Regions from separate parts of the Bacillus sp. z50 genome, predicted to be linked through region 1. Evidence: a T-box and tRNA genes for the amino acid it is inferred to sense, from the RefSeq annotation. Region 1 holds a T-box; the other holds one or more tRNA genes.
What was found. A T-box is a leader RNA that pairs with one kind of tRNA and senses whether it is charged. The one in region 1 lies ahead of serS (serine--tRNA ligase), so its partner is inferred to be a tRNA-Ser.
Positions count from the first base shown of each region.

Region 2: it encodes a tRNA-Ser, which carries the amino acid that the T-box ahead of serS (serine--tRNA ligase) is inferred to sense. The anticodon was not compared.

Region 1 is NZ_JBZFQL010000012.1:1,223-13,902, forward strand. It holds rRNA gene AC4G3N_RS19030 (23S ribosomal RNA) at 1-1,733, shown strand, start outside; rRNA gene rrf (5S ribosomal RNA) at 1,804-1,920, shown strand; gene AC4G3N_RS19040 (YaaC family protein) at 2,167-3,141, opposite strand; gene guaB (IMP dehydrogenase) at 3,253-4,719, shown strand; gene AC4G3N_RS19050 (serine hydrolase) at 4,844-6,166, shown strand; T-box leader at 6,239-6,468, shown strand; gene serS (serine--tRNA ligase) at 6,521-7,801, shown strand; gene AC4G3N_RS19060 (deoxynucleoside kinase) at 8,300-8,974, opposite strand; gene AC4G3N_RS19065 (deoxynucleoside kinase) at 8,971-9,609, opposite strand; gene tadA (tRNA adenosine(34) deaminase TadA) at 9,753-10,250, shown strand; RNA gene ffs (signal recognition particle sRNA large type) at 10,342-10,606, shown strand; gene dnaX (DNA polymerase III subunit gamma/tau) at 10,735-12,423, shown strand; gene AC4G3N_RS19085 (YbaB/EbfC family nucleoid-associated protein) at 12,442-12,680, shown strand, end outside.
Region 2 is NZ_JBZFQL010000006.1:251,912-260,618, reverse strand. It holds partial or broken rRNA gene AC4G3N_RS16810 (23S ribosomal RNA) at 1-83, shown strand, start outside; rRNA gene rrf (5S ribosomal RNA) at 216-332, shown strand; tRNA gene AC4G3N_RS16800 (tRNA-Val) at 341-416, shown strand; tRNA gene AC4G3N_RS16795 (tRNA-Thr) at 514-589, shown strand; tRNA gene AC4G3N_RS16790 (tRNA-Lys) at 597-672, shown strand; tRNA gene AC4G3N_RS16785 (tRNA-Leu) at 683-764, shown strand; tRNA gene AC4G3N_RS16780 (tRNA-Gly) at 772-846, shown strand; tRNA gene AC4G3N_RS16775 (tRNA-Leu) at 861-946, shown strand; tRNA gene AC4G3N_RS16770 (tRNA-Arg) at 966-1,042, shown strand; tRNA gene AC4G3N_RS16765 (tRNA-Pro) at 1,051-1,127, shown strand; tRNA gene AC4G3N_RS16760 (tRNA-Ala) at 1,140-1,215, shown strand; tRNA gene AC4G3N_RS16755 (tRNA-Met) at 1,244-1,320, shown strand; tRNA gene AC4G3N_RS16750 (tRNA-Ile) at 1,325-1,401, shown strand; tRNA gene AC4G3N_RS16745 (tRNA-Ser) at 1,410-1,502, shown strand; tRNA gene AC4G3N_RS16740 (tRNA-Met) at 1,550-1,623, shown strand; tRNA gene AC4G3N_RS16735 (tRNA-Asp) at 1,629-1,705, shown strand; tRNA gene AC4G3N_RS16730 (tRNA-Phe) at 1,771-1,846, shown strand; tRNA gene AC4G3N_RS16725 (tRNA-His) at 1,870-1,945, shown strand; tRNA gene AC4G3N_RS16720 (tRNA-Gly) at 1,952-2,025, shown strand; tRNA gene AC4G3N_RS16715 (tRNA-Ile) at 2,037-2,110, shown strand; tRNA gene AC4G3N_RS16710 (tRNA-Asn) at 2,122-2,196, shown strand; tRNA gene AC4G3N_RS16705 (tRNA-Ser) at 2,202-2,292, shown strand; tRNA gene AC4G3N_RS16700 (tRNA-Glu) at 2,296-2,367, shown strand; gene glgB (1,4-alpha-glucan branching protein GlgB) at 3,524-5,503, shown strand; gene AC4G3N_RS16690 (glucose-1-phosphate adenylyltransferase) at 5,445-6,599, shown strand; gene AC4G3N_RS16685 (GlgC family sugar phosphate nucleotidyltransferase) at 6,622-7,650, shown strand; gene glgA (glycogen synthase GlgA) at 7,647-8,707, shown strand, end outside.

The sequences.
Region 1 (12,680 bases):
CTGTGGATGCATACCGTATGGTATGCGTGGTAGGAGAGCGTTCTAAGGGCTGTGAAGCATGACCGGAAGGACATGTGGAGCGCTTAGAAGTGAGAATGCCGGTATGAGTAGCGAAAGAAGGGTGAGAATCCCTTCCACCGAATGCCTAAGGTTTCCTGAGGAAGGCTCGTCCGCTCAGGGTTAGTCGGGACCTAAGCCGAGGCCGAAAGGCGTAGGCGATGGACAACAGGTTGATATTCCTGTACCACCTCTCTTCCATTTGAGTGATGGGGGGACGCAGTAGGATAGGGTAAGCGCGCTGTTGGATATGCGCGTCCAAGCAGTTAGGCCGATGAGCAGGCAAATCCGCTCATCACATAAGGCTGAGCTGTGATGGCGAGGGAACTAGAGTACCGAAGTTCCTGATTCCACACTGCCAAGAAAAGCCTCTAGCGAGGAAGAAGGTGCCCGTACCGCAAACCGACACAGGTAGGCGAGGAGAGAATCCTAAGGTGATCGAGAGAACTCTCGTTAAGGAACTCGGCAAAATGACCCCGTAACTTCGGGAGAAGGGGTGCTCATTAGAGGTTTATAGCCTCGAAGAGCCGCAGTGAAAAGGCCCAGGCGACTGTTTAGCAAAAACACAGGTCTCTGCGAAGCCGCAAGGCGAAGTATAGGGGCTGACGCCTGCCCGGTGCTGGAAGGTTAAGAGGAGCGCTTAGCGCAAGCGAAGGTGCGAATTGAAGCCCCAGTAAACGGCGGCCGTAACTATAACGGTCCTAAGGTAGCGAAATTCCTTGTCGGGTAAGTTCCGACCCGCACGAAAGGCGTAACGATCTGGGCACTGTCTCAACGAGAGACTCGGTGAAATTATAGTACCTGTGAAGATGCAGGTTACCCGCGACAGGACGGAAAGACCCCGTGGAGCTTTACTGCAGCCTGATATTGAATTTTGGTACAGCTTGTACAGGATAGGTAGGAGCCTTTGAAGCCGGAGCGCCAGCTTCGGTGGAGGCATCGGTGGGATACTACCCTGGCTGTATTGACATTCTAACCCGCACCCCTGATCGGGGTGGGAGACAGTGTCAGGTGGGCAGTTTGACTGGGGCGGTCGCCTCCTAAAGAGTAACGGAGGCGCCCAAAGGTTCCCTCAGAATGGTTGGAAATCATTCGCAGAGTGTAAAGGCACAAGGGAGCTTGACTGCGAGACCTACAAGTCGAGCAGGGACGAAAGTCGGGCTTAGTGATCCGGTGGTTCCGCATGGAAGGGCCATCGCTCAACGGATAAAAGCTACCCCGGGGATAACAGGCTTATCTCCCCCAAGAGTCCACATCGACGGGGAGGTTTGGCACCTCGATGTCGGCTCATCGCATCCTGGGGCTGTAGTCGGTCCCAAGGGTTGGGCTGTTCGCCCATTAAAGCGGTACGCGAGCTGGGTTCAGAACGTCGTGAGACAGTTCGGTCCCTATCCGTCGTGGGCGCAGGAAATTTGAGAGGAGCTGTCCTTAGTACGAGAGGACCGGGATGGACGCACCGCTGGTGTACCAGTTGTTCTGCCAAGAGCATAGCTGGGTAGCTACGTGCGGACGGGATAAGTGCTGAAAGCATCTAAGCATGAAGCCCCCCTCGAGATGAGATTTCCCATAGCGCAAGCTAGTAAGAACCCTGAAAGATGATCAGGTTGATAGGTCCGAGGTGGAAGTGTGGTGACACATGGAGCTGACGGATACTAATCGTTCGAGGACTTAACCAAATGAATCAAGCATACTTGCCAAACTTACATTATCCAGTTTTGAAAGAATGATTTCTTTCTAACCAAATAGTCCGGTAATGATGGCGAAGAGGCCACACCCGTTCCCATTCCGAACACGGAAGTTAAGCTCTTCAGCGCCGATGGTAGTTGGGACGCGAGTCCCTGTGAGAGTAGGACGTTGCCGGGCAAATTAAGAAACCAGTTCAGTTGATGAGCTGGTTTTTTTTGTGTTGTTTTTAAGACTGAAGGATACCTTCGAACGTTTGTTGAGAAGAAGGTACCGAGTGTTATGAGAAATAGCAGAAAGGTGTGTATGATCCATATTGGACGGATGCAGGGAATAGAAAGGGAAACATGGCATAAACGATTTTTACTTAATTCCTAACTATCAAACTCTTTGCATTGCCACACTGACCTATTTATTAGACATTCTCTATATACAATCTAACCACTCCGATATCAAGAATGGGATTTTAATTTCAGCTATACTCATTAAGCTATTGATAAAGGGAAGATCATAAAAGGGCATCTCCTTAAATAAGTCTGACCACCACTCCGTTTCATATCGGGAAATCATACTGAGGTTATACAATAGTAAATAAAGTATTAAAAGATCTGGTAAGGTAGAGGCTAATCCTTCTTTTTGTAAGGAAAGATGGAATGTGTCCGAATGTATATTAAATCTAAAAGGTACATCCCCAAGTATCGGAAGGTATGCTTTTTTAAAATGCAGATGCAATCTCTTCTCTCCATCCTGATGTATTTCCTGTATAGGTAGCTCCCACTTGGAGTTAAGAAAGTCCTTAAAACGTTCTGAGGTCATTTTATACTGATCCAAAACGATAGTCGGTAGATGGACTACAGTGTGTTCTTTGTTAAAAAGAACTTCAATACTTGTACATTTATTTTTTAATCTTTTAAAAAGGATTCCAAGCTCAGGGATTTCCTGAAGTATATCAATCATTGCTATTTTTTCGTTCTCCAATTGCTTTATTCCATATATCTTCTCGGCTGTGTGAGTAAATAATCCATGGCGCTGAATTTTAATTTCATCAAAAAGAAATTCGTATTGTTGTTTTTTCTTTTTCCTTGTGGATACCCCATGAGATAAGACAGCGGTTGTTTCCGGATAAAGCGGATCAACAACTAATAGACATGCCTTTAAAAAATGAGTAAACCCATAGTATAAAAGAAGCGGTTTTAGCTGAATAGGAAGAGTATCCAACTGTTTAAAATAAAGTATTCCAGTCTCAAGATAAGATATAAATTTGTTACAGTTATCGTAACTATATGTATCAGCATTCAGTAGTCCTAATTTATTATAGGCGTTTTTTAAGTATTTCTGTGTGTAGTTTGTTGAATAATAAGGTGAGAACAGATGATTATAATCATATTGTTGTTTGGACATAACTACCCCTCTTTAATTGTTTGAATATTTAAACTAGTTACTTTTTCCTTGACAGTAGTTTGTCCAATTGTTAATCTACAAATAAATTTTTTTGGGAATGGAGGACATAATATGTGGAAAGATAAATTTTCCAAAGAAGGCTTAACCTTTGATGATGTATTACTTATACCAGGTAAATCTGAAGTGTTACCTAAGGATGTATCACTAAAGGTGAGTTTAGCAGACAACTTAGCCCTAAACATTCCTATAATTAGTGCGGGTATGGATACAGTAACTGAGTCTGAGATGGCTATAGCAATGGCTAGACAAGGCGGACTGGGTGTTATTCATAAGAACATGTCTATTGAACAACAAGCTGAACAGGTTGATAAAGTAAAGCGTTCCGAAAATGGTGTCATAACAAAGCCATTTTTCTTAACTCCAGAAAACCAGGTTTACGATGCGGAGCATTTAATGGGCAAATATAGAATATCTGGTGTTCCGATTGTTAACAACAAGGAAGAAAAGAAATTGGTAGGTATTATAACAAACCGTGATATGCGCTTTATTCGCGATTACTCCATGCGTATTGATGATGTTATGACAAAGGAAAACTTGGTAACAGCTCCTGTGGGAACTAATCTAGAAGAGGCGCAGAAAATTCTACAGCAATATAAAATTGAAAAGCTCCCTCTAGTAGATGAAGAGGGTACACTTCAAGGCTTAATCACTATTAAAGATATTGAAAAAATAATTGAATTCCCAAGATCAGCAAAAGACAAATACGGAAGATTACTTGTAGCTGCTGCTGTAGGTGTTACATCTGATACTATGAAAAGGGTAGAGATGCTGGTTAGCGCAGATGTAGATGCGATTGTACTGGATACAGCGCACGGCCACTCTAAGGGTGTACTTGATAAGGTACGTGAAATTAGAGAAACATTCCCTGAGTTGACTATTATTGCAGGGAACGTTGCAACTGCTGAGGGTACAAGAGCGTTAATTGAGGCTGGAGCTGATATTGTAAAAGTAGGTATTGGACCTGGTTCTATTTGTACAACACGGGTCGTTGCTGGTGTAGGTGTGCCACAAATCACTGCCATTTATGATTGTGCAACTGAAGCAAGAAAGCACGGTAAGTCGATTATTGCAGATGGTGGTATTAAATACTCTGGTGATGTTGCTAAAGCATTAGCAGCAGGCGGACATGCCGTTATGCTGGGCAGCTTATTAGCAGGAGTGACTGAAAGTCCGGGAGACACTGAAATCTTCCAAGGCAGAAGATTTAAAGTATACAGAGGCATGGGTTCAGTAGCAGCAATGGAAAAAGGATCTAAGGATCGTTACTTCCAGGAAGATGCGAAGAAATTTGTTCCTGAAGGTATAGAAGGAAGAATTCCTTATAAAGGTCCATTAGCTGATACGATTTATCAGCTTATCGGTGGTCTTCGTGCAGGTATGGGTTATTGCGGAACGAAAGATTTAGAAGAGCTCAGAGAGAATTCACAATTTGTCAGAATGACTGGAGCTGGATTAAAAGAAAGTCATCCGCATGATGTACAAATTACAAAAGAGGCACCGAACTATTCCTATAACTAAGTTATCAAGCACTAAAGAAAAGATGGCAGAGTATCTTTATACTCTGTCTATTTTTTTTAGTCCTTTTATGATACAATAACAAAAGTGTTTAATCGACAATCATTGATAATCAGGGGGGATATACTTGAGACAGGCAAAACAATTAACTTCTTTACTTGCTGTATTAACATTACTTGTTACATTTGTTTTTCCATTCACGAATACTACTGCATATGCCGAAGACGAGCTAGGACTGAGTGCTGAGGCAGCAATACTAATAGATGCGACTAGTGGAAAGATTCTTTACGAAAAAAATTCTGATAAGGTGCTTGGCGTAGCATCCATGTCAAAAATGATGACAGAGTATCTTGTATTAGAAGCTATTGAAGACGGGAAAATTAAGTGGGATCAAACTGTTACAATTGACGAATATGTACATAAACTCTCAGGAGCTCCAGGTTTATCGAATATAGGTTTGACACAAGGTGAAGCTTATACTGTTAAAGAGCTTTACGAGGCAATGGCCATATTCTCAGGTAATGCTGCTACAGTAGCTCTCGCACAAGTGGTTGGCGGTACTGAAAAGAATTTCGTGAAATTAATGAATGAGAAAGCCGAAGAGTTAGGTTTGAAAGACTATAAATTCGTTAACTCGTCCGGTTTAAATAACTCAAGCCTGCTTGGCCAGCATCCTGCAGGTGAAGAGAATGATGAAAATCTTATGTCAGCACGTGCAACTGCTAAGTTGGCATATCATTTAGTAACAGACTATCCTGAGGTGATAGATACTGCTAAAAAGCCAGAATTAAAATTTAAAGATGGCAAAACATATAAAAATTTCAACTGGATGTTGCCAGGATTGATTGCAGAGTATAATGGTGTAGATGGATTAAAGACCGGTTCTACAGAATTCGCCGGCAACTGTTTCACTGCAACAGCTGAAAGAGATGGAAAAAGATATATCTCAGTTGTGATGAAAGCAGACAGTAAAATGTCACGTTTTTCAGAAACTGAAAAAATACTTAACTATGCTTTTAATAACTTCTCCACAGAGGAGATTGTAGAAAAAGGATATCAAGTAAAAGGTCAAAAAACACTACCTGTTGCAAAAGGGAAAGAAAAGTCTGTAGCTATTGAGACAAACAAGGCAATTAACCTTATTGTAAAAAATGGCGAAAAGGAAAATCTTAAGACTAAACTAGTATTAGATAAGGACAAGCTTGATGAAGATGGCAACCTGGTGGCTCCAGTGAAAAAAGGAGATAAGGTTGGTTATCTAACTCTTGAATCCGACAAGAGTGATCTTGGCTTCTTAACAGAGGAAGGGCAAAAGAATATCAGCGTTGATGTTGTAGCTGCTGAAACTGTTGAAAAGTCAAACTGGTTTGTATTATCCATGAGATCAATCGGAGGCTTCTTCGGTGATATGTGGGATAGTATCACTGGAGCAGTTAAAGGTTTATTCTAAAATTTTATTTTTATGATTGAATATAGTTGCGCGAAGAGTGTATGATAGTTAATAGAATATTAAATGAATAAACGAATAGCGTTGATGAGAACCAGTAATCAGAGTAGCATATCTGAAGAGAGCCAGTGGGTGGTGCAAACTGGCGATATCGTCTGATGAATCCATCTCGGAGCAGGATATCGAAATCTTAAAGGAGAATAAATATCCTCGGTTTTAAAAGCCGTTATCTTATGAGGTGGTAGGCATTTATATAAAATGCCTATAACTAGGGTGGCAACGCGGATAAAACTTCCGTCCCTTTTAGGGACGGGAGTTTTTTGTTTGTTTACAATAATTTAAAAGGAGGAATTTAGTATGCTTGATGTAAAACTATTGCGTGCAAACCTTGAAGAAGTTAAGGAAAAGCTAAAACACCGTGGGGAAGATTTGAATGATCTAGATAAATTTGAGGATCTCGATAAACGCCGCAGAGAATTAATTGTTGAAACTGAACAGTTAAAAAGCAGAAGAAATGAAGTCTCCCAACAAATTGCTATGCTGAAAAAAGAGAAAAAGGATGCCGATGCGTTAATTATTGAAATGCGTGAGGTTGGCGAAAAAATAAAAGGCTTCGATCAGGAATTGCGTACAATTGAAGAAGAACTGGATTCAATTATGATGACTATCCCTAATATCCCGCATGAAAGTGTTCCTGTCGGAGATTCTGAGGATGAAAACGTTGAGGCGCGAAAGTGGGGAGAAGTGAGAGACTTTGGATTCGAGCCAAAGCCACACTGGGAGATAGCTGCTGATTTAGGAATCATTGATTTTGAACGCGCTGGAAAAGTTACAGGAAGCCGCTTTGTATTTTACAAAGGATTAGGAGCAAGACTTGAACGTGCTTTAGCAAGCTTTATGTTAGATCTACACGTTGAAGAACATGGTTATACAGAAATGCTTCCGCCTTACATAGTTAATCGTGCAAGCATGACAGGTACGGGCCAGCTGCCTAAATTTGAAGAGGATGCTTTCTTAATTAACAGTGAGGATTACTTCTTAGTTCCTACTGCTGAAGTTCCAGTTACGAACTATCACCGCGATGAAATACTATCTGGTGATGAACTGCCAATAAGCTATGCTGCTTACAGTGCTTGTTTCCGATCTGAAGCAGGATCTGCAGGTCGTGATACACGTGGATTAATTCGCCAGCATCAATTTAACAAAGTAGAGCTCGTTAAATTTGTAAGACCAGAGGATTCTTATGAAGAATTGGAAAAACTAACAGGCCATGCGGAAAAAGTTCTGCAATTGCTTGGGCTTCCATACCGTGTGTTAAAAATGTGTACGGCAGATCTTGGTTTCACAGCAGCTAAAAAATATGATTTAGAAGTTTGGATTCCAAGCTATGAGACGTATCGTGAAATTTCTTCTTGCAGTAATTTTGAAGCCTTCCAGGCTCGTCGTGCCAATATTCGTTTCCGCAGAGATATAAACGCTAAGCCTGAGCATGTTCACACATTAAATGGATCTGGCCTAGCGATTGGACGTACTGTTGCTGCAATCCTTGAAAATTATCAGCAGGAAGATGGATCTGTATTAATTCCAGAAGCTCTTCAACCTTATATGGGTGGAAAAAAAGTTATCACAAAAGCTTAAGATGAAGAGCATTCACAAACTGCTGATATGGGGAAGGGTGCTAAAGTCCATTTGAAGGACTGTGTTGGAATCGATCCCTTCGCCAAATAATAAGTATAACTAACAAAGGGATATCCACATCCGCCAAGTTTGGCATGTGGATATCCCTTTTTATATAAAAATGAGTGCTCCTTAAAAGTTAGGCATTAATCTGCCTTTTAAGGGATGTTTATATAGATATTTTTTAATAGGAGATAATGCATTGAAGTGGTCAAAATATATTTAATTGGATTCGAATAAGTTATATAGCCTTAAGCGCAGGAATAGCTCAATCTGTTTTAGGTGGGTGGGGAGAGCACGTAGGATAGGGATTTTGAGAAATAACTGGCGGACTATATCTAATAGTAGAATGACAATGAAGATAAAATTAAAGACCTGATTCCGGTAAGAATAGCGAAATCAGGTCCTTTAAGCAGCCCTAATAGGTCAAACCTTCTAGGTAGTATAAAATGTAATATTTTAAAATACCTTTTTCAATTTTCCAGATTGCTGAATTTGTTCTGATACACGTTCAAGAATATCGTGAACAGCATTTGGATCTTCAGCTAAATCATAATCTTTAATATTTAATCGCAATATTGGGCAAGCATTGAAGGAATTAATCCACTTTTCATATCTTCCATGCATTTCCTCCCAATATTCTACAGGAGTTTGCTGCTCCATTTCTCTGCCGCGCAATTGAATACGGTTAAGAATATCATCCAGGGAGCCTTCCAGATAAATAAGTAAATCTGGATGCGGAAAATATGGAGTCATCACCATAGCTTCAAAAAGACTTGTATAGGTTTCATAATCTGTTGGATTCATGGTTCCTTTGTCATAATGCATTTTTGCGAAGATGCCTGTATCCTCATAAATAGAGCGGTCTTGAATAAAACCACCGCCATATTCGAAAATACGTTTTTGCTCTTTATAGCGTTCTGCTAAGAAATAGATTTGAAGATGGAAGCTCCAACGTGAAAAGTCAGCATAAAAACTGTCAAGATAAGGATTAGTATCTACCTTTTCAAAGGAAGTACGAAAATCGAGTTCTTCTGCTAATGCTTTTGTTAATGTAGATTTTCCAACGCCGACAGTACCGGCTACAGTAATAACAGCACTTTTAGGGATTTGATATTTAGGATGAAGAATCATGAACAAACTCCTTTTTGCAGTTGATTAGATACAGACGTTAAGATCAAATCCAGGTCTTCTTTTCTTAGGATGAAGTCCATTTCATCACCATTAAAGCGAAGTACCGGGATATCAGGATGAGCTGCTTCAAATTCATTCATGAATTGAGCGTAGTCTTCTGATAACTGCATTAAATATTTTTCACTTATATTTTTCTCAAATTCTCTGCCGCGGAGTGCAATTCGATGCATTAGCGTTTCAATACTTGCGTCCAGATAAATGACCATATTAGGTCTTGGCATATCCATAGTTAGTATGGAGTATATGTCTTTGTACTTGCTGAATTGAGACTCTTGTATGGTTCTTTGGGCAAAGATGAGATTTTTAAAGATATGATAATCTGCTACGACGGGTTGATTATTTTGGATATACTTTACTTGAATATCCTCTAATTGTTTATAACGATTACATAGGAAGAACATTTCTGTTTGAAAGCTCCATTCCTGAATATCATCATAGAATTTATCTAAAAACGGATTTTCATCAACTATTTCCTTTAGCAGCTTATATTGAAAATGGCTGGCTATTGCTTTCGCCAATGAAGTTTTCCCCACACCAATGGGACCTTCAACAGTAATAAATGGGGTATGGTTCATATGAGGTCCTCCTTACCTTTATGTTACTCTTTTCTAAAGACCGAGTATTATTGTACCATATAGACTTAAGAATTCATTATAAATAATATTGATAAATAAAGTCCATATTTTTATAATCCTACTGTTTAAGGGGTTTTAGCAAAATGAATGATGATAAATTTTTTATGCAAGAAGCAATTGAACAAGCAAAAGCTGCACAAGACAGTAATGAAGTTCCGATTGGAGCGGTTATTGTTAAAGATGGAAAGATCATTGCTCGTGGGCATAATCTGAGAGAGACGAATCAAAGTGCTACCGCCCATGCTGAAATTCTAGCAATCCAGAATGCTTGCGAGAAATTGGGTACATGGCGACTTGAAGGGGCATCCCTATATGTTACATTGGAACCTTGCCCGATGTGTGCCGGTGCTATTTTGATGTCTCGTGTTGATCGGGTAGTATATGGTGCAAATGATCCAAAAGCAGGCTGTGCGGGAACATTTATGAATCTCCTCGATGATTCACGTTTTAACCATCAATGTGAGGTAATTACAGGGGTATGTGAAGAGGAGTGCAGTCACTTATTAACATCCTTTTTTAGAGACTTAAGGGAAAAGAAGAAACTCGCAAAGAGAAATAGACAGTCGGAAAACAATGGATGAATTTACAGGTTCAAGATATTGCATTTTTATTTATTTATAGGTATACTAATTTATGCGTCAGTAAAGACGCCTAATATTGGTTTCAAATTTGCCGTGCTAGGTGGGAAGGTAGCGGTGTCCTGTACTTGCAATCCGCTCTAGCAAGACGGAATTCCCTCCCTCGGTAGGTACTCTGTAGGGTCTGACCTTTGTAAGTGGTGTTGACGTCTGGGTCCTGCGCAATGGGAACTTATGAACCCTGTCAGGTCCGGAAGGAAGCAGCAGTAAGTAAGACCTCTCATGTGCCGCAGGGCAGCCTGGACTGAGCTAACTGCACTGGTTCCGCTTATGGATATCTATCAACGGAGGGTGCACGGCAGTTATTTACATAAAAAGATTAAAACCATTCGTTTAAAGAATGGTTTTTTTTATGCATTTTTGCCGTTTGTAAATGTCACTATTTACGATATAATATAAGGGATTATGTAAGGAAGGGGCAGGAATATTGGGTTATCAAGCATTATACCGAGTTTGGCGTCCTCAGGCTTTTGAAGATGTGATCGGTCAGGAACATGTTACTAAAACGCTCCAAAATGCCCTGCTGCACCAAAAAATATCCCATGCTTACCTTTTTTCAGGTCCACGTGGGACAGGTAAAACAAGTGCAGCGAAAATATTAGCGAAAGCAGTTAACTGTGAGCATGCCCCAGTTCAGGAGCCATGTAATGAATGTGCATCATGCAGGGGTATAACAGATGGTTCGATCTCTGATGTATTAGAAATTGACGCAGCCTCCAATAATGGAGTTGAAGAAATTAGAGATATACGTGATAAGGTAAAATATGCGCCTTCATCGGTTAAGTACAAAGTGTATATCATTGATGAAGTCCATATGTTGTCAACTGGGGCCTTCAACGCTTTACTGAAAACACTTGAAGAACCACCGGCTCATGTTATATTCATTTTAGCTACTACCGAGCCACATAAAATTCCTCTCACTATTATTTCAAGATGTCAACGCTTCGATTTCAAACGCATCACTCCACAGGATATTGTCGGAAGGATGGAAAGAATCTTAACTGAAACCGGCATTTCATACGATCAGAATGCATTATTGGTTATCGCAAGAGCGGCAGAAGGCGGTATGAGGGATGCCTTGAGTTTGCTGGACCAGGCCATATCATTTGGTTCCGACAACATTACATTAGAGGATGCACTGACCGTTACTGGAGCTGTTTCACAATCCTTTTTAACTAAGATTGTAAGTGCAATCTATAAGAGAGAGACAGCCGAAGCATTAAATCAACTCCAGGAATTACTAGCTTTAGGGAAAGATCCAATTCGTTTTGTTGAAGATATGATTCTGTATTTTCGGGACATGCTCCTATTTCAGGCGGCACCAGAGCTCGAGGATTCAATGGAAAGAGTTTATATAGATCAAGATTTTAAAGAACTTGCTGAAAACATTTCGTCAGATCAACTTCATTTTTGGATTGATCAATGGAATCGTTCTATTCAGGAAATGAAGTGGTCCAGTCACCCTAGAATATTTTTGGAGGTTTTGTTGGTAAAGCTTTGCCAAAGTGAACCGGAAAGCAGCAAGAGTTCAGTTACAGACGACACGATTCAAAAACTAATGAATAAAATCAATCAACTGGAAACTCAGTTAAACACCATACGTGAAAATGGAGTTGCGATTAATAAAGACTCAGCTCCTGCTAAAGAAAAGGCTAAAGTAACAACAAACCGATCCTTTAAAGTGCCGGTAGGACGAGTTAACGATATATTAAAAAGAGCAACCAAGCCCGATTTATTAAAGATAAAAAGCAATTGGGGTGGAATGCTTGAATCGCTGAAAAAATCACAGGCGGCATTATTAAATGATGCAGAACCTGTAGCTGCCTCTAATGATGCTTTTGTGTTAAAATTCAAATATGAAATTCATTGCCAAATGGCTATGAATAATCAGGAGTTCATCAGTGGTTTAAAGGGTACACTACAGCAAGTGACAGGCAATCTATACGATATTGTTGGCATTCCGGAAGAAAGCTGGCATAAAATTCGCCAGGAGTTTGTTTCTACTCAAAAACAAGACCAACCGGAATCTCAAGAGACAAATGAGGAAACAGAAGATCCGCTGATTTTTAAAGCAAGAGAACTTTTCGGCGATGAACTTTTAGAAATAAAAGATTAATTTTATGGAGGTAACAATATGCGCGGAATGGGCAATATGCAAAATATGATGAAACAAATGCAAAAAATGCAAAAGAAAATGGCGGAGGCTCAAGAAGAGCTTGGTCAAAAACGAATCGAAGGTACAGCTGGCGGAGGCATGGTGACAGTTATAGCTACAGGCCATAAAGAAATCGTTGATGTGAAAATCAAAGAAGAAGTAGTGGATCCTGACGATATCGAAATGTTGCAGGACCTTGTGCTTGCAGCTACAAATGA
Region 2 (8,707 bases), on a different contig from region 1:
AGATGATCAGGTTGATAGGTCCGAGGTGGAAGTGTGGTGACACATGGAGCTGACGGATACTAATCGTTCGAGGACTTAACCAAATGAATCAAGCATACTTGCCAAACTTACATTATCCAGTTTTGAGAGAATGAAAAAAAGATAAAAATTCTTTAAAATTTCTCTTGAAAAATGTCAGAAATACGATATAATAATAAATGTCGCTGACAAAATCGTCTGGTGACGATGGCGAAGAGGCCACACCCGTTCCCATTCCGAACACGGAAGTTAAGCTCTTCAGCGCCGATGGTAGTTGGGACGCGAGTCCCTGTGAGAGTAGGACGTCGCTAGGCAATAAAACGGAGGATTAGCTCAGCTGGGAGAGCATCTGCCTTACAAGCAGAGGGTCGGCGGTTCGATCCCGTCATCCTCCACCATTATAAAATTAAAAATTACCAAAAAATACTTGGTGAAATTATAAAAAACATAAGTTATAATAATTAAGCGTCTTAGAAAAGCGTTTAAATCTATTAAGCCGGTGTAGCTCAATTGGTAGAGCAACTGACTTGTAATCAGTAGGTTGGGGGTTCAAGTCCTCTTGCCGGCACCATCAGTACGAGCCATTAGCTCAGTCGGTAGAGCATCTGACTTTTAATCAGAGGGTCGAAGGTTCGAGTCCTTCATGGCTCACCATTTACAAAATGCGGGTGTGGCGGAATTGGCAGACGCACCAGACTTAGGATCTGGCGCCTTACGGCGTGGGGGTTCAAGTCCCTTCACCCGCACTTATATGCGGAAGTAGTTCAGTGGTAGAACACCACCTTGCCAAGGTGGGGGTCGCGGGTTCGAATCCCGTCTTCCGCTCCAATGCCAAGTTATATGCCGGGGTGGCGGAATTGGCAGACGCACAGGACTTAAAATCCTGCGGTAGGTGACTACCGTGCCGGTTCGAGACCGGCCCTCGGCACTAGTTTTTTGCAAAAAATGCGCCCGTAGCTCAATTGGATAGAGCGTTTGACTACGGATCAAAAGGTTAGGGGTTCGACTCCTCTCGGGCGCGCCATCTTTTTGCGGGAAGTAGCTCAGCTTGGTAGAGCACTTGGTTTGGGACCAAGGGGTCGCAGGTTCGAATCCTGTCTTCCCGACCATCTAAAACTTATGGGGCCTTAGCTCAGCTGGGAGAGCGCCTGCTTTGCACGCAGGAGGTCAGCGGTTCGATCCCGCTAGGCTCCACCATTATAAACTTTAATAGGATTCAATATTTGGCGGTGTAGCTCAGCTGGCTAGAGCGTACGGTTCATACCCGTAAGGTCGGGGGTTCGATCCCCTCCGCCGCTACCAAATAGGACCTTTAGCTCAGCTGGTTAGAGCAGACGGCTCATAACCGTCCGGTCGTAGGTTCGAGTCCTACAAGGTCCACCACTATATATGGAGGAATACCCAAGTCTGGCTGAAGGGACCGGTCTTGAAAACCGGGAGGCGGGTTAAACCGCGCGGGGGTTCGAATCCCTCTTCCTCCGCCATATATACCTTAAATACCTTGTAGTATATGGAAACAAATTATTATTGTCGCGGGGTGGAGCAGTCTGGTAGCTCGTCGGGCTCATAACCCGAAGGTCGCAGGTTCAAATCCTGTCCCCGCAATAAATGGTCCGGTAGTTCAGTTGGTTAGAATGCCTGCCTGTCACGCAGGAGGTCGCGGGTTCGAGTCCCGTCCGGACCGCCATTTATAAAATGTTAGCTCATCAGTAAGACATTGAGCAGCATCAGAGAAATACAAAGATACAAAACGGCTCAGTAGCTCAGTCGGTAGAGCAAAGGACTGAAAATCCTTGTGTCGGCGGTTCGATTCCGTCCTGAGCCACCATAACTTTAAAAAGACAATGCACGGCGGTTGTGGCGAAGTGGTTAACGCATCGGATTGTGGTTCCGACATTCGTGGGTTCGATTCCCATCAGCCGCCCCATAGAGTGCGGGTGTAGTTTAGTGGTAAAACCTCAGCCTTCCAAGCTGATGATGAGGGTTCGATTCCCTTCACCCGCTCCAAATTTTACTTCGGGCCTATAGCTCAGCTGGTTAGAGCGCACGCCTGATAAGCGTGAGGTCGATGGTTCGAGTCCATTTAGGCCCATATACCATTATTCCGTAGTAGCTCAGTGGTAGAGCACTCGGCTGTTAACCGAGCGGTCGTAGGTTCGAATCCTACCTGCGGAGCCATATTTGGGGAAGTACTCAAGAGGCTGAAGAGGCGCCCCTGCTAAGGGTGTAGGTCGGGTAACCGGCGCGAGGGTTCAAATCCCTCCTTCTCCGCCATTTGGCCCCTTGGTCAAGCGGTTAAGACACCGCCCTTTCACGGCGGTAACACGGGTTCGAATCCCGTAGGGGTCATAAAAACCATGTACATGATGTACATGGTTTTTTTATATATTATTTTAATAAATGAAATCTTAATAATTAAAACATAACTGCCAAAAGAGCTCAGTCCGTCAATACATTGTCTCCTAAACGCCTTATAAGAAGGCAAAGGTAAAATTCTAATAACGGTTAAAGTCTAAAATAGAACGAGAATAAAGCCGAACTGATCATCAAGTACTTTTAAGAGGAATACCAAGTAAAATTTTATGATTTCTTTAGTAAGGATTATATCAACCAAATTGAAAATCTACTTCTACCTGTAATATGAATAGATGTGTGAGTCAATTCTTGAATTGTTTCCCCATTTGGGAATTGGGAAAATATTGCTATAAGCCCTTCTCATTTTGCCCTATACTAATTTTACTGTTCGAACCTCCACTCCACCTAAATTAAGTATTAAATTCTGCTATTAAATATGCCTCACGATAAACCTTCATATGATCCATATATCAACATAAATAAGCAATTGAAGCTCGCATAGACATCTTCTTATAGTTTTCTGAGAGGGTATCATTTATTTAAGTCTTGCTTTAATCAGTAGATCCGTGAGACAATGGAAAGTAATTGTAAAGGTTTGTATTTAAAAAATTTCACGGATAATGTTCTCTTATAGAGAATATACTAATTCTTAAATCCTCAATCGATTATAAAGAAGCCCTCAGAAGAATTAACTCAACACAATCATCCTTTCCTCGATTGTATTTCCTAAAGTTCTATGTTGAAAGATATATTATATGCCAAAGTATCTAAGTTCCCTTTTTGGTCTTGAATTATGAGAATATTTTGTTTACTATAGATAAATACTATAATAAACAAATAGTTTAATATTTTCTTACACAACTTTATTAAGTAAACATTTTAATTAATTAACTCGTTTTTGAGTGGTAGACCACTTCATTGATATTTTTCTCAATATAATGAAATATTTAACATAAAAATAATAGTATTTAAGTTTCTATATACTATATTTTGGATATATTATACTGATACCTGTTAATTTATCTTACTAATTCCAAAAAGTAGTGAAAAAAAGCTTTTTAGAGCTAAATTAACAATTTTTGCATTTGATTTAGTTACAGAATAAGTAGTTTAATTAGTATATTGAGAAAATTCGAGAAAGGGTGATAATATGCCTAATGCTATCCCAACAGACTATCAGGTCCATTTGTTTCATGAAGGCTCTCTTTATGATGCATATAAACTGTTCGGTTCCCATTTGATAAAGGTAAATGATGATATACATACAAGGTTTACAGTATATGCACCAAACGCCCGTCAGATACGCTTGGTGGGTTCTTTTAATAATTGGAATGGTAACGGTTATGAATTAAAAAGAGTTTCTGAACAGGGTATTTGGACGCTTCTGGTAGATAAAAACCTGGACGGACATATATACAAATATGAAATTGAAGCAGCATCTGGAGCCATAGCTCTAAAGAGTGATCCGTATGCCTTCTATTCAGAAATAAGGCCTCATACGGCATCTGTCGTATATCCTATAGATGATTCATATAAATGGAATGATGCGTCTTGGCTTAAGAAAAAAACAAAGAAACAACAAGATGAGAACCCCATGTTTATTTATGAAATTCATGCAGGAACATGGAGAAAACATATCCAGGAAGGCCAAGTGTCTATACCGAGCGATGAATGCAAGATTGAGGAATTTTATACATACCGTGACCTGGCTGATGAACTCATCCCCTATGTAGTTGAACAGGGCTTTACACATATTGAGCTAATGCCACTAACTGAACATCCGTTCGACGGATCATGGGGCTATCAGAGTACAGGTTATTATTCACCAACAAGCCGATATGGCAGGCCTGAAGACTTGAAATATTTTATCGATCAATGTCATCAGCATAACATAGGTGTATTGCTTGATTGGGTACCTGGTCACTATTGTAAAGATGCTCATGGTTTATTTATGTTTGATGGATCACCTGTTTATGAATACTCTGATCTCAAACACAGAGAGAATCCAGTATGGGGAACAGCAAATTTTGACTTGGGCAAACCAGAAGTTCATAGTTTTTTAATATCCAACGCAAGATATTGGATGAAGTATTTTCACATAGATGGATTTAGAGTGGATGCTGTCGCAAATATCATTTATTGGCCCAATACATATAGTGGTGACGTTAATCCACATGCTATAGATTTTTTACAGAAACTTAACCAAGTTGTAAAAGAATCCGATCCTACAGTTCTTATGATGGCTGAAGACTCAACTGATTGGCCTAACGTAACTAAGCCAGCTAGTGAGGGAGGTTTAGGATTTACATATAAGTGGAATATGGGTTGGATGAACGATATTTTAGAGTACATGGAATCAGATCCGTGTTCTCGAAAGGATCTTCATAATAAAGTAACATTCTCCTTAATGTATGCTTATACGGAACGGTTTATTTTACCTTTGTCACATGATGAAGTGGTCCACGGTAAAAAATCTCTTCTTGATAAAATGCCAGGAAGCTACGAAGAAAAATTTTCTCAGTTGAAATTACTCATGGGATTTATGACAACCCACCCGGGGAAAAAATTATTATTTATGGGTGGAGAGCTGGGGATGTTCTCAGAATGGAAGGATAAAGAACAGGTTGATTGGCATCTACTAAATTATGATTCTCATCAAACATTAAATCATTTCTTTGCAGACTTACTAAAGTTTTACAAACGGTCAAAGCCGTTATATGAGTTAGATGATTATCCTGAAGGATTTGAGTGGATTGATGTTCATAACACCGATCAGTCCATATTCTCATTTATTCGTCGTGATCGAGAAGGAAATCCATTGATAGTACTGTGTAATTTCAAAAATATATCTTATGAAGAATATAAAGTTGGAGTACCTGATAAACAGGAGTACAAAGAGGTCATAAATAGTGATGCTGTCCAATATGGTGGAAGCGATCATGTTAATAAAAAGAAAATCATCGCAGAAGAAGGTTCTTTTCATGGGAGACCATATCACGTAAAGATTAAGGTACCTCCATTTGGAATTACTGTACTGCGTCCCATTAAAAAACGGAAGGAGTTAAATAAAAATGGCAAAGAAAAAAATAGTCGCAATGCTACTGGCAGGAGGACAAGGAACAAGGCTTGAGGCTTTGACAGCTGATGTTGCAAAACCGGCAGTCCCATTTGGCGGTAAATATAGAATTATAGATTTTACATTAAGTAACTGTACGAACTCTGGAATAGATACGGTAGGGGTATTAACGCAATACCAGCCGTTATTGCTTAATTCCTATCTTTCTAACGGAAGTGCCTGGGATCTCGATTTAAAAGATGGCGGAGTAACTGTATTACCTCCGTATTCTGCTTCAAAGGAAATGAGATGGTATACGGGTACAGCAAGTGCGGTTTACCAAAACTTAAACTATATCGATCAATATGATCCGGATTATGTGATTGTTCTCTCAGGAGATCACATTTACAAAATGGATTATGATAAAATGTTGAGCTTCCATGAGGAAAGAGGAGCAGATGCGACTATCTCTGTTATTCCTGTTCCTTGGGATGAAGCAAGCAGATTTGGAATCATGAACACCAGAGAAGATTATTCTGTAATGGAATTTGAAGAGAAACCGAAAAATCCGAAAAATAATTTAGCCTCTATGGGTATCTATATATTTAATCGTAAAGTTCTAAAAGACTATTTGATAAAAGATGCTAAAAATGAAGATTCAACAAGGGATTTTGGTAAGGATATCATACCTTTATTATTAAATGATGATAAAAAGGTATATGCTTATCCATTTGAAGGATATTGGAAAGATGTTGGTACACTGAAAAGTTATTGGGAAGCTAATATGGATTTACTGGATGAAGAGTGTGAATTAAATCTTTATGACTATTCATGGCGCATTTATTCAGTTAATCCGAACAGACCACCACAATATCTATCTAACAAAGCAGAGGTTAAAGAATCACTGATTAACGAAGGATGTATAGTTGAAGGTAAGGTGGAAAAATCAGTCGTTTTCTATGGAGCACAGATTGGCAAAGACGCACATGTTAAAGATTCTGTAATCATGTCAGATGCCGTTATCGGAAAGAATGTCTATATTGAAAAGGCTATTATTCCTCCAGGTGCTGTTATACCGGATAACCAGGTGATCAGACCTATTGATGATGAAGATGTTATATTGGTTAATCCTGAACTGTTAACAGAAGAAAATGTTATAAAATTATCTTGATATAGTGAAAGGCGTTGAAAATATGAGTAAATCACTATTAGGTATTATAGATGCCACGAATAGTTTTGAATCACTGGATATTTTAACAAAAAGTCGGAATGTTGCAGCATTACCAATAGCTGGTCGTTTCCGTTTAATAGATTTTATTCTTTCAAGCATGGTTAATTCGGGAATATCTAATGTAGCTGTTTATCCACAAGCACATTTCAGATCGTTAATGGACCATTTGGGAACAGGTAAGAACTGGGATTTGAATAGAAAAAGAGATGGACTATTCTTCCTCCCGGTGCCTCATACAGAAGATGTATCTGGTGAGGTTCATGCGTTTGATCACTTTGCTTATCATATGACCTATCTTGAAAGAAGTAAACAGGAGTATGTGATTGTTGCTAACAGTCAAACCGTTTGCAATATCGATTTTAATGCTGTTCTTAAATATCATATACAAAACAAATGTGATATTACGGAAATCAAAAAAGATAAAGAATCACTTGAAATGTTCATCCTTAAAAAAGAACTGCTTGTTAAATTAATTGACGAGCGGAAACAAACTGGGTACAAATGTTTAAAGGATGTTGTGGAAGATCATTATTCCGACTTCGCTATCTGTGTTTATCAGTATGAAGGTTATCTGGCGAATATCAATTCTATTAATGCCTATTTTCAATCAAGTATAGATCTTCTTAAAGAAGAAAATTGGAGTCAGTTATTCATGAAGGAATGTCCTATCTATACAAAAGTTAAGGATGAGCCGCCATCCAAGTATAGTGAGAAGTCTCATGTAAGCCAATCAATGGTTGCCAACGGCTCTATCATAAAAGGTGAAGTAGAGCACAGTATCATCTTTAGGGCCGTTAATATTGATGAAGGTACTTCCATTAAAAATTCCATTATCATGCAAAAAACAAAAATCGGTAAGAATTGCAAACTCGATTATGTAATCCTCGATAAGGATGTAGAAATTGCTGATGGAACAGTTCTGATTGGGTCTCCATTCCAACCAATTGTTATTCAAAAAGGTGTAAAACAAGGAGCGTTGATGAACTCGTGAATGTATTATTTGTAGTATCTGAATGTGTACCCTTTGCTAAATCTGGAGGGCTGGCTGACGTAGCCGGCTCTCTTCCTAAAGAATTAAAAAAGTTAGGTCATGAGGTAAGAGTGTTGCTTCCTAAGTATGGGACGATACCTACTCATTTTTTTAATTCAGCGAAAAAAATTGCTGAATTTGAAGTTCAGTTAAGCTGGAGAAGACAGTATTGCGGTATTTTTGAAGCTGAATATGATGGTGTCATTTATTACTTTATGGATAATGAATATTATTTCCATAGACCAAAACTTTATGAGCAATTTGACGATGGTGAACGTTTTGCTTATTTCTGTAAAGCGGCTGTTGAAGCACTTTATCATATTCCATTTTTACCGGATGTTATTCATACACATGATTGGCATACGGGAATGATTCCATTCTTATTGAAAACTCAGCACCAGAATACGAAATTAGCAAACATCAAAAATATATTTACAATTCATAATTTGCAATTCCAAGGCATTTATGGAAAAAGTTTTCTTGATGATGTACTGGGGATTCATGATGACTACTTTAACCAGTTGGAATTTGACGGGAACGTCAACTTTATGAAATCAGCACTGGTTTATGCAGATGCAATAACTACTGTCAGCCCTACTTATAAAGAGGAGATTAAAACTGACTATTACGGTGAGCGTCTGAATGGATTGCTTCAGGCAAGAGACTCAGATTTATATGGGATTTTAAATGGAATTGACAATGACTTATATAATCCAAAAAAAGATGCTGCGATTGCCAGCGAGTTTTCAGTCAATTCTCTGAAAGGCAAAAAAGCGAATAAACGTTATCTCCAGGAGTATTTCAATTTACCGGTAGATGATAGCAAGCCGCTGATTGCCGTTGTATCGCGTTTAACCTCTCAGAAAGGCTTTGATCTGGTTAGAGCTGTATTCCATGAGATTTTGCAGGAAGATATCCAAATGATCATGCTGGGTACAGGCGATCCGCAATTCGAGCATTTCTTTGGTTATACGTCCCAATGGTATCAGGATAAATTAAGGGTTCATATTGGTTTTAA